DNA from 4 places in the Paenarthrobacter sp. YAF11_1 genome. Region 2 is predicted to be linked to each of the others. Evidence: predicted binding sites of a transcription regulator. Region 2 holds the regulator's gene; each other region holds the start of a gene.
What was found. Region 2 encodes Rex, which represses fermentation and respiration genes when NADH is low (regulators of the CRP and FNR family bind a similar motif). Its sites were predicted from a motif close to CTTGTGAANNNNTTCACAAG; they were not measured.
Positions count from the first base shown of each region.

Region 1: AB4Y77_RS20985 (glyceraldehyde-3-phosphate dehydrogenase) is a predicted target of Rex. The motif match lies at 1,237-1,256, and genes of this name have one in related genera.
Region 3: AB4Y77_RS12790 (queuosine precursor transporter) is a predicted target of Rex. The motif match lies at 3,138-3,157, and genes of this name have one in related genera.
Region 4: AB4Y77_RS14420 (ALF repeat-containing protein) is a predicted target of Rex. The motif match lies at 2,620-2,639, and genes of this name have one in related genera.

Region 1 covers NZ_JBFRDF010000017.1:72,596-76,535, forward strand. Annotated here, with positions in the region: gene AB4Y77_RS20985 (glyceraldehyde-3-phosphate dehydrogenase) at 1-1,014, opposite strand, end outside; RNA gene rnpB (RNase P RNA component class A) at 1,278-1,669, opposite strand; gene AB4Y77_RS20995 (YaaA family protein) at 1,728-2,492, shown strand; gene AB4Y77_RS21000 (zinc ribbon domain-containing protein) at 2,520-3,257, opposite strand; gene AB4Y77_RS21005 (Nif3-like dinuclear metal center hexameric protein) at 3,348-3,940, opposite strand, start outside.
Region 2 covers NZ_JBFRDF010000005.1:123,283-127,222, reverse strand. Annotated here, with positions in the region: gene AB4Y77_RS10420 (hypothetical protein) at 201-992, shown strand; gene AB4Y77_RS10415 (redox-sensing transcriptional repressor Rex) at 1,042-1,749, opposite strand; gene AB4Y77_RS10410 (glutaredoxin family protein) at 1,822-2,076, opposite strand; gene AB4Y77_RS10405 (HAD family hydrolase) at 2,278-3,126, shown strand; gene AB4Y77_RS10400 (DUF559 domain-containing protein) at 3,275-3,940, shown strand, end outside.
Region 3 covers NZ_JBFRDF010000007.1:116,515-120,454, forward strand. Annotated here, with positions in the region: gene AB4Y77_RS12780 (SRPBCC family protein) at 18-728, shown strand; gene tgt (tRNA guanosine(34) transglycosylase Tgt) at 776-2,101, shown strand; gene AB4Y77_RS12790 (queuosine precursor transporter) at 2,192-2,902, opposite strand; gene AB4Y77_RS12795 (TetR/AcrR family transcriptional regulator) at 3,211-3,873, shown strand; gene AB4Y77_RS12800 (TIGR01777 family oxidoreductase) at 3,870-3,940, shown strand, end outside.
Region 4 covers NZ_JBFRDF010000008.1:206,009-209,948, reverse strand. Annotated here, with positions in the region: gene AB4Y77_RS14425 (IclR family transcriptional regulator) at 1-137, opposite strand, end outside; gene AB4Y77_RS14420 (ALF repeat-containing protein) at 322-2,430, opposite strand; gene AB4Y77_RS14415 (amino acid permease) at 2,698-3,940, shown strand, end outside.

The DNA of each region.
Region 1 (3,940 bases), on a different contig from region 2:
ACGTCCGCGGCGATCGCCCTTGTGGAAGTTGTCGATCAGGTTCTGGTCGTTGGTGAACGAGTGCACTGTTTCCACGTGGCCGTGGATGATGCCGAACTTGTCGTTGATGGCCTTGAGCACGGGGGTGATGGCGTTGGTAGTGCAGGAAGCGGCAGTGACGATCTTGTCATCGTCCGCGATGTCCCGGTGGTTGATGCCGTGGACGATGTTCTTGAGGTCGCCCTTGCCGGGTGCGGTGAGCAGGACGCGGGCAGCACCCTTGCTCTGCAGGTGCTGGGAGAGACCTTCGGCATCGCGCCAGCGGCCCGTGTTGTCTACTACCAGGGCGTCCTTGATGCCGTAAGCGGTGTAGTCCACCGTGGCGGGGTTGTCCGAGTAAATGACCTGGACCTGCACGCCATTGGCGGTGATGGTGTTGGCTTCCTCATCCACGCGGATGGTGCCTTCGAAGGAACCGTGAACGGAGTCGCGGCGCAGCAGGCTGGCGCGCTTCACAAGATCGTTCTCGGCACCCTTGCGCACTACGATCGCGCGGAGTCGCAGGCCGTGGCCGCCCCCAGCCTTTTCAATGAGGATGCGGGCCAAGAGGCGGCCGATGCGGCCAAAGCCGTAAAGTACGACGTCGGTGCTGGTGCGGTCGTCAGCGCCGCGCTTGCCCACGATCTCAGCAAGCTCTGCACGCAGGTACTCATCCAGGGAGGCGCCATTGCCTTCTGCCCGGTACTTCTCGGTCAAACGTGCAATGTCAATGGCTGCTGCGCCGAGTTCCAGCTCCGACAGGGCGTTCAGCAGGGGCGCGGTCTCTTCGAGCAGGAGCTCGTGGTTGCTCATCCGGCGGGCAAAGCGGTGTGCCTTGAGGATGTTCATGGTGGACTTGTTGATCAGGCTCCGGCCATGGATGCTGGTGACCACGTTGTTTTCCCGGTACAGCCGGCCGATCACCGGAATCATGGCCTCGGCGAGAGCCTCCCGGCCCATCCACTTATCAAGACAAGAATCTGACGTCTGGCTCACAGAACTACCTTCCTTGGGTCAACCACATACGTCCTCGTATGCAGATGGCAGCGGCCGCCCGGAGTAGTCCTGCGGCACATGCGCCGGCGGGCTTCGGTCCACCCACAGCGCCTTGAACGAGAGCAAAGAAAAATCCGCCGGCTGCGAACGCAGTCCCGGCGGCAGAACATCTACGTTCAGTAACCATTCTAGGGTGGAAGGAGGGGGCGTAGGCCGCCCAGCGGCGTGAAATCACTCACACGGCTGTTTGCGGCAGTCATAAATGGATGGGTCGACCGATACGCCGGGTTCTGTCATCCCCTTCCGTTACCGGAAAGGGAGTGGCGGCCATCCATCTACGAACGCCGTTGCCGACGCCCTCCAGCAGCCTACCCGGACACTCGGGCGAGCAGCCCTCAAGCGTGTCCTGTCTGGCCTTGCTCCGGGTGGGGTTTACCTAGCCTCCCCGGTCACCCAGGGAGCTGGTGGTCTCTTACACCACCGTTTCACCCTTACCTGCTGCTGCGCGATGAAATCATCACGCAGCGCAGGCGGTCTGTTCTCTGTGGCACTGGCCTGCGGGTTACCCCGAGTGGGCGTTACCCACCACCCTGCCCTACGGAGCCCGGACGTTCCTCGAGCCACTTTCGTGACGCGCGACCGCCTGGTCGACCCATCCGTTGTCCAGTCTACCGGCGTCCGGACGTGCCAAAGTCCGGCGGTAATATCGACTGGTGCTGATTCTGCTGCCGCCTTCCGAAGGCAAGACCCCCGCCCCCAAAGGTCCCGTCATCGAGTGGGAGTCGCTGAGCTTTCCGGAGCTGAATCCTTACAGGTCAAAAGTGCTCGAGGCCTTGGGCACAGTGAGCGCACACGAGGACGCACTTTCCCTGCTGGGCGTCGGCGCCTCGTTGCGGGACGACGTCGAACGTAATACCCGTCTCCATACCGAGCCGGCTGCCCCTGCGCACCAGGTGTATTCGGGGGTGCTCTACGACGCCCTGGGCTATGACAGCATGACGCCAACCCAGCGCCGCAAGGCCACTGATTCCATCCTGGTGGTATCCGCCCTCTGGGGCGCCATCGGCTTTGGCGACCACGTGCCCGCCTACCGCCTGTCCATGGGAACGGCACTGCCCGACGTCGGACGCCTCGCCTCCTACTGGAAGCCGCAACTGAACGCCGCACTCGCCTCACGTGCCGACGGCGAGCTCCTGGTGGATTGCCGTTCCAGCACCTACGCCGCCGCATGGGCTCCCCCGGCTGCGCAGACCGTCAACGTCAACGTTTTTAACGAAGCAAACGGCAAGCGCACAGTGGTGAGCCACTTCGCCAAGCACACACGCGGCGAACTGGCGCGACACTTGCTGACCCGGCGTGGCAAGGCGCCTTCAACCCCGGGTCAGCTCCTGAAGGCTGCCAGCGAAGTCTGGACGGCGGAACTTGTTGAGGGCTCAGCCCGGAAGCCCCACGCGCTCAACATCATCCTGTCCAGCTGAGTTCGGACCGAAGAGGGTAGGACGCGGTCAGTTCCAGTCGGCCGAACGGACCAGGATGACCCCGGAGTCCGGGCAGAAGACAATATCGTCCTCTGCCGCAGCCTTGACCTCGGCGAGGTCGCCCGGGCTGAGCATCATGCCCGAGCCTTCGGATTTGCCGTGGAACAAACGGGCAGCGCCTACGCCGCGCTTGGCGATGGTCTTTTCATAAATGGCCTGCAATCCGGCGTCCAGGGTTTCGGCGAATGCGGCCCGCCGTCCCCGAACCACTGTTTCTTCCGCGGCAATCTCGGCAATGGCTTCATCCAGTTCAGCGCGGATGCTGCCGAATGATCCCTGGATGTCATCAACGATCGACTGCTGGGCGGCCTGACGCTCGCGCAAGGTATCCAAGCGCTCCAGGATTTCGAGCTCCACGTCTTCAAGGTCCGAGCGACGCTTGTTCAGTGAGGCAATGTCGCTTTGGAGCGCCACCAGATCCTTGGACAGCCCGGTGCCGCTGTTGAGTCGGGTCTCGTCGCGTTCAATGCGGGTGGCTACTTGCTCCACGTCGGCTTCCGCCCGGCGAAGTTCGGCCTCGGCGTCATGGACGGCAACCTTGGCCGCCCCGAGTTCGCCGTTGGCCACGTTCAGCGCATCCGTGAGGTCCGTGATCCGGGGATCCGTCTCCAGGACTCTCCGACGGCCGGCCAGCGACTTCAGCTTGGCATCCAGCCCCTGCAGTTCAAGCAATTTCAATTGTTCTGCCGGTGCTGCTTTCGCCACGCTTACCTCCGCTTGTCGCTGCCGGGCCTGGGGATCAGTTCCGGCCGGACTGGCCCCATTCTGTTGAGGCTGTCCGTATCCTTCTAGACTCTAGTCCCCGCCGGGAGTGAGTATGAAGTCCCACGGATCGCTGTTGGTGCTGCTGACACGGATTTCGACGTCGTAGCCCTGGTCCGCGAGCACGTTGCCCAGCGCTTCGGCGGCGGCAGGCAGCCACAGCCATTCGCTGGCAAAGTGTGAAACGTCGATCAGGTATGGCCGGCCATTGCTTGCACCCTCACGGGCTTCGGAGGCAGGGTGGTGGCGCATGTCAGCGGTCACGTAGACGTCCGCGTGGCTGGCCCGAACCGCATCAAACAAGCTGTCGCCGGCGCCACCGCAGACAGCAACCCGCCGCACCAGTCCGTCCTTGTCGCCGGCAACCCGGACACCGCCGGCCACCGCCGGAAGCATTTCGAAGACCCTCGCCGCGAAATCACCGAGCGTGATGAGTTCCGGGAGGTCACCCACACGGCCGATGCCCTCTTCCGGCAAGCCGTTGGCAGCGGGAGTCAGCGGCTCCACGTTTTCCAGTCCAAAGGCGTCAGCCAGGACGTCGGAGACTCCCCCGACAGCGGAGTCACCGTTGGTGTGGACGGTCAGGAGTCCGGTTCCGGCCTCGATCAACCGGTGGACCGCCAGGC
Region 2 (3,940 bases):
AATCCTCCGGGATTGCCGCGGCCTTCATCATGAAGGCGTAAGCCAACATGATGATTTTTGCTGCGAGCCGGAAATACCTGCGTGGGATCATCTGCAGCGTCAGACCCGGGAGGTACGGTGGAAGCAGAACCACGCTGGGGGCAGGGTCATTTTGCTGATCCCGGCGGCCGCACCCGCAGTCGAACAAGCAAAGGAATGCCATGAGCAACCCTCCCTACCCGCCGTCAAACCCGGGCGATGCCAACCAGCCCGAGCAGCCGGGCACCCAGCCCGCAGCTCCCGCCGCGCCGCAGTATGGCCAGCAGAGTCCCGCCGCGCCGCAGTACGGTCAGCCCGCCGCGCCGCAGTACGGCCAGCAGAACCCCGCTGCACCGCAGTACGGCCAGCAGAACCCCGCTGCACCGCAGTACGGCCAGCAGAACCCCGCTGCACCGCAGTACGGCCAGCAGGGCCCCGCTGCGCCGCAGTACGGCCAAGACACCAACTGGCCCAGCCAGCAGCCCGGTCCCACCGCTGTGCCGCCCATGGTCAACTACGCCTTCTGGATGATCGTTGCAGCCGGCGTTCTTTCCGCCATCAGCTCACTTCTGTTGGCCACCACCGGTGCTGACGCGTTCATCAACGCCATGAACCAGCAGGCAAGCCAGCAGGGCACAGACCTCCCCGAAGGGTCCATGGAAGGCATGCGCGGTGTGATCGGCATCAGCGCCGTCATCGGCGCGGTTGTGGCCCTCGGCCTCTACGCCCTGGTAGCTTTCCCGGTCCGCAAGGGCAAGAACTGGGCACGGATCCTGGGTACCGTGTTCGCCGCCATCTCCGTCCTCGGCCTCACCAGCCTGTTCCAGTTCGGTGCCACCTACGGCATCCTGCAGCTCATCGTGATCCTGCTGGGAGTCGCGGCGATCGTCATGCTGTACCTGCCGGCGTCGGCCCCGTACTTCCGCAAGGCGCAGCCTTTCGGCACCCCGTACCAGAACCCGTACGGCCGCTAAACACGCAGAGTTTCAGACGCTGCAAGCGCGGGCGCGGACCCGGCGAAGGCTAAACAGCCTGGCCCGGTGTCTGCGCCCGTTGTGCGTGATACGCCAGAATCTGGAGTTCAGTGGCCATGTCCACCTTGCGGAGGTTCACATGCGGAGGGACCTGCAACAGCACCGGCGCAAAGCTGAGGATGCTCCGGATCCCGGCGGCAATCACGCGGTCGCACACAGCCTGGGCTACCGTGGCAGGCAGCGCCAGCACCACCATGTTGGTGTGGGTGCGTTCCAGGACCCGCTCGAGCTCCGCGGAGTCGCTGACGCGCAGCCAGCCCACTTCGTTGCCGATCACCATGGGGTCGGCGTCGAAAATGGCTACGACGTCGAAGCCACGGGACTCAAAGCCGCCGTACCGGGCCAGTGCCTTGCCGAGGTTACCGGCACCCACAATGGCGACTTTCCAGTCATGCGTCAGGCCCAGGGCAGCAGCAATGTGGCGGCTCAAATACTGGACTTCATAGCCGACACCGCGCGTCCCATACGAGCCCACGTAGGAAAGGTCCTTACGGAGGGTGGACGAGCTGACGCCTGAAGCTTCGGCCAACGCTTCGGAGGAGACCCGCTCCACGCCTTCGGCCAACAGGGAGTTGAGCGCGCGCAAATAGAGCGTCATCCGGGCCACAGCCGCGGGCGGGATCTGCTTGGCGGCAGGTTCGTTGTCCCCGGTTGCAGCCTCCGGGGACGGTTCCAGCGCAGTCACGGTATTCTCCATTGCGTCGCTTTGTTGTTCCACTCTATGACCCCCGGCCGGACTCAACAAAAGCCATTACCAACGGGTAACCCCTCAGCCTTCCAGGACCTTCTTCAGGGTGCGGGTGAGCCGTTCCTCGTCAATCTTCCAAAAGTCACGCTGGACGCCGTCCACCAGCACCACGGGAATCTCTTCCGCGAAACGGTCCTGCAGTTGGGGATCGTCGTCGATCCGTTGCTCCGTCCACTGCACGCCAAGACTTTTTGTGACACGCTCGACGGCGGCACGCGCCTCGGTGCAGAGGTGGCAGTCAGCTTTGGTGAGGAGAACGACGTCGGGAATAGCCATGCCTCAAAGGTACCGGCCCCACGATCTCTCACATCCCACGCCCACCGGCCCGACCCCCTCTCACATCCCACGCCCACCCGGCCCGACCATCTCTCACATCCCACGCCCCACCGGCCCGACCCTCTCTCACATCCCACGCTGCACCGTCACGACACCGTGCGCCCTCGAACGCGGACCGCGGCGATTGACTAGACTCAAGGCATGCCCGAGGAGAAGAACGCCGCCGTGGTCGCAGATGCCTTGGTGCAGAAGCCCACTGTGCAGAAGGACAACGTGCAGAAGCGCACGGGCGAAGCAGCCTTCTTCGACGTCGACAACACCTTGATGAAGGGTGCAAGTCTCTTCCACGTAGCCCGCAAGATGTACGAACGCAAAGCTTTCACGTTGTCGCAAGCGGCCGGATTCGCCTGGAAGCAGTTCAAATTCGTCATGCGCGGCGAGAACATGGAAGACGTCCACTCGGTCCGCGACTCGGCGCTTACCCTCGCTGCCGGCATCACTGTGGACGACATCAAAGCCCTGGGCGAAGAGGTCTACGACGAAATGATCGAGTCGCGGATCTGGCCGGGGACCAAGGCACTCGCGGAACAGCACCTCAGGGTTGGCCGCAAGGTCTGGCTCGTCACGGCTACACCCATCGAGGTGGCGACGGTCATTTCCACACGACTCGGGCTGACCGGCGCCCTTGGCACGGTCGGTGAAGTGGAAGATGGCATGTACACAGGGAAACTCGTGGGCGACATCCTGCACGGACCGGCGAAAGCCGTCGCGGTCCAGCTCGTCGCCGATCGCGAGGGCCTGGATCTGGATCATTGCTGGGCGTACAGCGATTCCGCCAACGACATACCTTTGCTCACCATGGTGGGCCATCCCGTGGTGATCAATCCGGACGCCAAGTTGCGCCGTCACGCCCGCGAGAACAACTGGCCCGTGTACGACTTCCGTTCCGGTCGCCGCGCAGCAACGCTCGGGCTCAAAGCCGCCACGGTTGGCGGAGCGGTCTACGGCCTGTGGCGGGGTTTCTCAAGGTTCCGCGGCCCCCGCATCTGACCCTCTCTCACATCCCTCGGACGTAAACGGAACCATCTCTCACATCCCTCGGGCTTGAACCGAACCTTCTCTCACATCCCTCGACTGCCTCAACGAGCCTGTGGATAACTTACGATGACTCAAGCGTTTCTGGGCAAGAATGCCAAGTATGCCGAATGCCACGCCCCTTCCGCCCGCACTGATCAGCGCACCGTTCACCCTTGACGAGGCCGAGGCTGCAGGCCTGAAGCAATCGCACCTCTGGAATCGCATCGGAATAGATGGAGTCAGCCGCGGCCTCTACCGTCCGTCGGATTGGGATTTCGAGCTGTCGGCGGCTGCAAGGTCGCTGTCGGCCGCAAGTCCAGGGGCTTGGATATCCCATGTAACGGCTGCGAGGCTACATGGTTTGTGCCTTCCACCGTGGCTGTCTGATTCCAATGAATTGCATCTCAGCAAGCCGAGGATTCTCCCGTCAGTCCGCCGCAAAGGCGTGATCGGACACACGGTAGTGGCCTCCACCGACGAGATCGAAAATGTTCAAGGCATCCGGATCAGCACTCGGTCGCGTACCTGGTTGGATCTCGCAAGACGCCTTCCGCTCGGCGACCTCGTATCTATGGGTGACGAACTCATTCGCAGACCCAGGCCGGACTTCGAAGAACGCGACACACCTTTCACCACACTTGAGGCACTTCGCGAACTGGTGGGCAGGCACAGGAATCTGCAGGGCGTCGTCAGGGCACGCGAAGCATTAGAGCTCATGCGTGTTGGCTCCGACTCTGCGCCAGAGTCACTGCTCCGCTTGGCAATGTTGGACGCCGGCATCCCCGAG
Region 3 (3,940 bases), on a different contig from region 2:
GCGGTAGATTCGGGGCCATGACGAACAATCTGAGCGTTGTGGTTAATGCCGACGCGCAGCAGGTTTGGACGATGCTGCGTGAACCGTCGCTGGTGGCTCAATGGCACGGCTGGGAGGCCGATGATCTCACCGACGAAATCAAACAGATCTATTTTAACACCGACGTTATTGAGGGGCCCGATCACACGAGCCTGACCGTCAACGGCGGCGATGTCTTTGAGCTCCACCCCGTTTCTGGCGGAACGGAAGTGCGGGTCACCAGGGCGGCCCTCGACCACGACTCCGAGTGGGCTGAATGGGACGAGGACATCACCCAGGGCTGGCTCACCTTCCTGCATCAACTGCGCTTCGCCTTGGAACGGCACCCGCATGGGCACCGGCGGACGCACTTCATTTCGCTTCCGGGCAAGGGCGGACCGGCGATTGAAAAGCTGGGGCTCGGGGATTTGCCGCCCGTTGGGGAGGAGTACTCGCTCACGCTTTCCACAGGCGAGAAGATCTCCGGAAAGGTCTGGTTCAAGAGCCGGCACCAGGTAGGACTCACCGTGCACAGCTACGCCGAGCACGGGGACGGGCTGCTGATTGTGGCTGAGCAGCTGCCGATTCCCGAAAAAAGGCCCGACGGCGGCTCTATGGTGATTGCCTCCACCTACGATTTGGGGGCCCACACCTTGGCAGACATCCGATCGTCGTGGGACAACTGGAAGGCTGAGAGCTACGGGTCGTAGGGGTTTTTCGGCGGGTTACTCACCGTAAAGCTGGCACACTTGGTAGCGTGCCAGCTTCCTCATCAGCCCCTGTATCTTCCCCTGCTCCCGCCCTGCCTGACGTGCCAGGATTGTTCTCGCGGCAATCCGAGTTCTCCTTTTCGGTGGGCAAGCGCCTGACTGAAACGTGCCCGCCGTCGGACGCTCAAGTAGAGGCCAACGGCGGCGCTTTCCTGGGCCGGACCGGAACCATCACCACGCCGCATGGGACCATCCAGACGCCCGCGTTCATCGCCGTCGGGACCAAAGCAACGGTAAAGGCAGTCCTGCCGGAGTCCATCTCCGAACTCGGCGCGCAGGCTGTGCTGGCCAACGCATACCACCTGTATCTGCAGCCGGGGCCCGAAATTCTGGACGCTGCCGGTGGGCTGGGCGCGTTCATGAATTGGTCCGGGCCTACTTTTACTGACTCCGGGGGATTCCAGGTGATGAGCCTGGGCTCGGGGTTCAAGAAGGTCATCGACATGAAGAACGTGGACAGCTCCGGCCCGGATGACGCTGTGGCCCCGGGCAAGGAACGGCTGGCGCACATTGATGACGACGGAGTTTGGTTCAAATCGCACCTGAACGGGGACCGGCACCGTTTCTCCCCCGAGATCTCCATGCAGGTCCAGCACCAGATCGGTGCGGACATCATGTTCGCCTTCGATGAGCTCACCACGCTGCAGAACTCCCGGGCCTACCAGGAGGAGTCGCTGGAACGGACGCGGCTGTGGGCGCTGCGTTGCTTGGAGGAACACGCGTCGTTGACTTCTTCGCGCGAGGGCAAGCCGTACCAGGCATTGTTCGGCGTGATCCAGGGTGCGCAATATGAGGACCTGCGCCGGAAGGCCTGCCAGGACCTGGGCGCCATGCCGTTTGACGGGTACGGGATCGGCGGTGCGTTGGAGAAGGAAAACCTGGGCACCATCGTGCGCTGGTGCAATGAAGAGCTGCCCGAAAACAAGCCGCGGCACCTCCTGGGGATCTCAGAGCCGGACGACATCTTCACGGCCATCGAGAACGGCGCCGACACCTTTGACTGTGTCTCGCCCACCCGGGTTGCCCGAAACTCGGCGTTCTACACACCGTTTGGCCGGTTCAACCTGTCCGGGGCTCGCTACAAGACGGACTTCGGGCCGTTGCAGGATGGCTGCGACTGCTACACGTGCGTGAACTACTCACGGGCCTACATCCACCACCTGTTCAAGGCCAAGGAAATGCTCTCGGCGACGCTGATTTCCATCCACAACGAGCGCTTCGTGGTGAAGATGGTGGACGATGCCCGGTTGGCCATCGAATCCGGGGACTTCTTCGAGTTCAAGGCGGAGACGTTGGGCCGGTACTACTCCTGACGGCTCGGCCGTTTCGATGGTTCGCTGCGCATTCGATGGTAGGAACCGTCTAATGCGCAGCGAGCCATCGAGATGGGCTCCCGTTGCAGACTAGGCTGCCGCTACCCCGTAGCTCGGCTCGCGCTTCTTGATCCAGCCGACCACCAGTACGGTGACGGGTACGAAAAGGAACTCCACGGCCGTCTTGTAGACGAAGCCGGCCAGGGCGTAGTTCAGGAATGAGCCGAAGTCCGTGATGCCGATGACCGACGCCGCGATGCTGCAGAAGATCAGGGTGTCCACCAGTTCGCCCACCACGGAGGAGCCCATCAGTCGTGCCCACAGGCTTTTTTCGCCGGTGCGGGCCTTCATCCTCACGAGGATCCAGGAGTTGATGGTCTGTCCGGCAAGGAACGCAAGCAGCGAGGCGAGAACGATCTGCGGCACTGGTCCAAGCGCGCCTTCGATGGCGGCCTGCTTGCTTGTGCCGTACTCGTCGCTGAAGCCGGGAAGCACAATGATGATCCAGTAGCAGAGGGATGCAAACACCGAGAGCGCGAACGAGGTAATGATCGCTTTGCGTGCAACTTTGAAGCCGTAGACCTCGCTCATCACGTCGCCCAGGATGTAGGCGATCGGGAACAGGAAGAACCCGCCGTCAGTGATGATCGGTCCGAGCACTACGCCCTTGGACGCGCCGATATTGGACAAGATCAACACCACGGCCATGATGGCCAGCATGATGCCGAAATACGGGGAGCCGATCGACGCGAAGCGCGGCGCGGGCTTGCTCAAAGTACTGGAGCCTGAGGGCGAGGGCATGGGTCATCCATTTCGTAGTGGTTCGCGCAGGCTCCTTTGTTGTGGTGCCCCGCTGTATTAGCACTGTGGTTGGTGGGGCATCCGGCCCGGCACCGATTCCATTCTCCCACCCCTTCACCCCAACGCTCACTCACATCCCACGCCCTTCCGAGCAGCCCTCTCTCACCTCCCACGTGCTTGAACCAAACGCTCGATCACATCCCGCGGGCTTAAACCAAACCCTCTCTCACCCCCACTTTTGAACACGTTCAGAAATGTGCCATACTCGTTCTTGAACACGTTCAAAACTTCGCTTGAGGAGCGGCACCATGGCACAAAAGAGTGAGCAGACCCGCCAATTGGTGGCCGATGTGGCGCTGAAGATGTTCCGCGAAATCGGCTTCGAGAAGACCACCATGCGAGCCATTGCCCAGGAAGCGGGGGTCTCCGTCGGGAACGCCTACTACTACTTCGCATCCAAGGACGAGCTGGTCCAGGAGCTGTACATCCAGGTGCAGGACGAACACGCCGTGGTGGCGGCGCAGGCGCTCGAAAACGTCCAGGATCTCGCAGGGCGCCTGAAAGCAGTGCTGCACACCGGAATCGACGTCATGGCGCCGTACCACCAGTTCGGTTCCGATTTCATTGCCACGGCGATCCGGCCGTCGTCGCCCGTCAACCCGTTCGGCGAAGCGTCCACCGCCGCCCGCGAGGCGTCGCTCGCGATCTTCCGGTCCGCCGTCGAAGGTTCCTCCCCCGCCGTCGCGAAGAAGCTGCGCGGAGATCTGCCAGAGCTGCTGTGGCTGGCGTACATGGGCGTCGCGCTGTTCTGGGTTTACGACCGATCCGAGGGACAACGGCGTACGCGGAAACTGATCAACGGCGCGGCCCCGCTGGTGGCGCGCGGCCTGTCACTGGCCAAGATTCCGGGTGCCAGCAAGGTGTTCGACGACGTCCTGGGACTCGTGCGCACCGTCAAGGAAGATTCGTGATGCGGCGGACAATGGTGATCGCCGGCGCTACCGGCTTCATCGGCAGTTACTTCCGGCGTCGGTTTCT
Region 4 (3,940 bases), on a different contig from region 2:
AAGCCCAGTGCCGTGGCAATGTTTGACGCCGCCATCGGCCCGCGTCGCGAGGCCAGCAGCTTCAGTATCCGCAGGGTGTTCTCGGCGGCAGGGACTTTGGAAGTGGCCTTGCCCGGTGCCACTGGCGACGTTGTCATGGTTCCTCACTGCTCAGGGTTCGGGACCAGCGGACCATCGACTGTCCGGTATCCCGTACTCAAGCGTGCACCCTGCCGGGCTGCGCAGCCAACCCGTTGGGCTTGCCCGGTGTCTGGAGTGCCAGACACCGGGCTTGCCCAGGCCCCCGGTTGGGGTTCTGGCAGGGGCGGGGCCAGGCGAGGGCTACGGCTTGGGCTTGGGGGCAGTGCCCGCGGTGCCCGGCTTTACGGGTGCCGGCACCGGGACTGAACCTTTCCGACGCAGCAGGAACGTGATGGCACCGGCAGCAGCCAGAACCAACGCCGCAATCAGGCCGATGGTCCAGCCACCCAAACCGGAGGAGGAAGCAGCCAAGGGTGCGGCCGCCTCTTGCGACAAAGACTCCGCCGACGTCGACTCGCTGGGCCACGTCGCAGCCGGCGGGACGTCGACATCTGTGATGTCAGGACGTTCAGCGTCAACAGGCTCGCCGTCCGGAGCCTCCCCGGTGACGGGAAGCGCGACGGCGGAAACGGGCGCCTGCGGCCACGGCACCACAGTGGGAGCTGCTCCGAACAGTTCGGAAGAATCAACCATCGGTACGTTCAACGGAAGCTTTCCGCGCTCCTGCTCCGCCGCTGCGGCGGCTCTGGCCGCTTCAGCAGCCCTCGCTGCCTCTGCCTGACGGGCTGCTTCGGCGGCTTTCGCAGCGTCGGCTGCTATACCGGCGTCGACCGCTGCCTTGTCTGCCAACCCGGCGAGTTCGGCAAGCATGGCGTCAATCGAGGCAACGTGGGCGGCGGTGGCTTCGTCGCGCTTGGCAGCAGCAAACTGCCCGGTGGTGGCGAATGCCCGCAGGTCAGCCCGGCTGCCCTCCAGCGCCACAGTGGCGGCTGCCCGCCGTTCCGCACCCTTGTCGAGAGTGGCGTAGGCAAGGATGCGGTCGTCCAGGTCTTGTGCAGTAGCGAAACCATACTCAAGGAAGTAGCGGACAGCCGCATGGTTGGTGGATCCCAGGGCAAGGTCCGCCGCCTTGTTCACGTGGCTGCCACCGAGGTCCAGCAGTTGGTAAACGCGCTGGCGGTCCGCGCCGAAAGCGGATACTCCGCTTGAATCCCGCGCAATTGCTTCTGCGTGGCCCTTGGCCACGAAGTTCTTGATCGCTGCATCGCCACCCAACATCGCGGCCTCGGCTGCCTTCTTCACTTCAGGCGTGCCAACCAGTACTAGATCCAGTGTGACCTGCCGGGCTTCCTTGATCAGCGCATCAAGGTCGGCACCGGGCGCCGAAACGGTCGCCAGAAGCCCGGGCAACTCCTTGGCAGCCTTTGCGAACGTTTCCTTGAACGGCTTCTCGGAAACCGCGGTTGCGCTGTCCAGGACATTTCGCGGACCAGCCTGGGCACTGAGGAGATCACGATCAACAGTCAGACGTGTCGTGTCTGCTTTCCGTGCAGCCACGGCGGTGTTTCGCGCTTGCTCGACGGCGGTCTTCGCCCGGTCGGCGACTGCTGCGGCTCCTGCGGGGTTGGCCTTGAGATCGTCTTTGACCTGCTGGAGCAGTGCAGAAACGGCAGCCGACTCAGTGTGATGGTCGCCTGCAACGAACTGCCCGTAGCGAAGGAAATCAGCCACAATTTCAGAGTCGTCGGTTGCCAGCGCTGCCTTGGCCGCGACAGAAACGGCAGGATTCCCGGAAGCGATGAGGCCATATGCCGATTGGCGGTCTGCCATCTTCGCTTTGTTCCTCCACCCGGTCAGGACGAACTGCTCCACGGCTTTGTCGCCTTCATCGAGGCTCTTTGCGGCCTCACGGCGAACGTGGACGTTGCCGTAGTTAAGGAAGTACGCGGTCACAGTCCTGAGGTCGCCCCGCCATGTCCCAGCCCAGCCCTCTGCAAGGAAGGCATCGATCCTGACCGGATCACCGGTGGCAAGGATCTTCTGGGCAACGGACCGAACATGCTCGCTCCCCCGCTCCGTCAGCTCGGTGACCAGCTGCTTGCGGTCCGCTGCCAGCGGGGCGTCCTGTCCGCCGTCGACGAATGCCTGGACCGCACTTTCGCCGCCCACGAGGGCCGACGCCGCTGCTGCGCGGGTGGCCGGGCCACCCGTCCTCCACAGCTCAAGTACGCCCGCCGCGTCGGAGGCCCGTTCAACATACGGGACTGGAGCTTGCGATGCGCTGGGAACCTCAAAATCAGGAGTGTCGTAAGCCTGCGCGGGGGCTGCGAAGAGCAAAGACGCGCCAGCCACAAGGGCAACAACGGCAGCGGCCCAACGGCGTCGAGTGTGACGAAGTACAGAAATCAAAAGTCCCCCATAAGGATGCGGTGGCAGCGCTGAATTCAAGTGGGCGACGCTGAAAAGCGAGGGATGCCTGACCGGTTTGATGAGCTGTCCGCGGTCATCATATCCGAACGGAGACTATGACTTTGACCACCCTCCAAAAGCCGTCCTATCCGCCAAAGCCGCAGTGTCTGCGATCAAAGACACCAAACCCCCGTGAGTCCGATCACAAGAGGCCCAAAAGTGATGTGCTGGATAGCGATCCCCTCCCAAAGACGAGAAGGTTTTACTATGCAACAAACCAAGCTGGCCGCGGAGAGCTCTGTTCTCCAGGCCGCGGGTACGGCGCTCAGCCGAGGCCTGAACGTCCGCCACATCCGCTTCATGGCCCTCGGATCCGCAATCGGCACGGGCCTCTTCTACGGCTCTGCTTCTGCGATTCAGAAAGCCGGCCCGGCCGTCCTCCTTGCTTACATCATTGGCGGCGCGGCCGTGTTCATGGTGATGCGGGCACTCGGCGAGATGGCCGTCCGACACCCCGTTTCCGGGTCCTTCGGCCAGTATGCGTCCAGGTATCTGGGACCGTTTGCGGGTTTCGTGACCGGGTGGACGTACGTGTTCGAGATGGCCATTGTGGCCATCGCCGACGTCACCGCTTTCAGTATCTATATGGGTTTCTGGTTCCCCCAAGTGGACAGATGGATCTGGGTTCTGGCCATCATTCTGTTCCTCGGCGCCATGAACCTGCTCAGCGTGAAGGTGTTCGGCGAACTCGAGTTCTGGTTCTCGCTCATCAAGGTGGTGGCGATCATCGCCATGATCGTGGGCGGTGCGGCGATCGTGGTGTTCGGCTTCCAAACGGGCGACGGCGGCGGCGTGGCACCGGGACTGGGGAACCTGGTGAATCACGGCGGTTTGTTCCCGAACGGTTTTGAGGGGCTCCTGGCCGCGTTCGCCGTCGTGATGTTTGCCTTTGGCGGGATCGAAACGATCGGCATCACAGCGGGTGAAGCCACCAACCCCAAGAAGGTCATTCCGCAGGCTGTTAATACGGTGCCGGTCCGCGTCCTGCTCTTCTACGTGCTGACCCTGGGTGTGCTGATGAGCATCTTCCCCTGGAACGAAATCGGCAGCAGCGGCAGCCCGTTCGTCCAGATCTTCGACGGCCTGGGCATCCCGGCGGCACCGCACATCCTCAACGCCGTGGTCATTACGGCCGCGCTCTCGGCCATCAACAGCGACATCTTCGGAGCCGGCCGCATCCTGTTCGGCCTCGCTCAACAGGGACACGCGCCGAAGAGCTTCAGCAAGATTTCCCGTCACGGCGTTCCGTGGATGACCGTGGTGATGATGGGCGGCATCCTGCTGATTGGCGTCGTGTTGAACGCTGTGATTCCTGAGGACGTCTTCGTGCTCATCGCGTCGATCGCCACCTTCGCTACCGTGTGGGTCTGGGTGATGATCCTGGCGTCGCACGTGGCCATGAAACGGGAGATCAAGCGCAAGGGACTCCCGGCGTCGGAGTTCGGTTCCC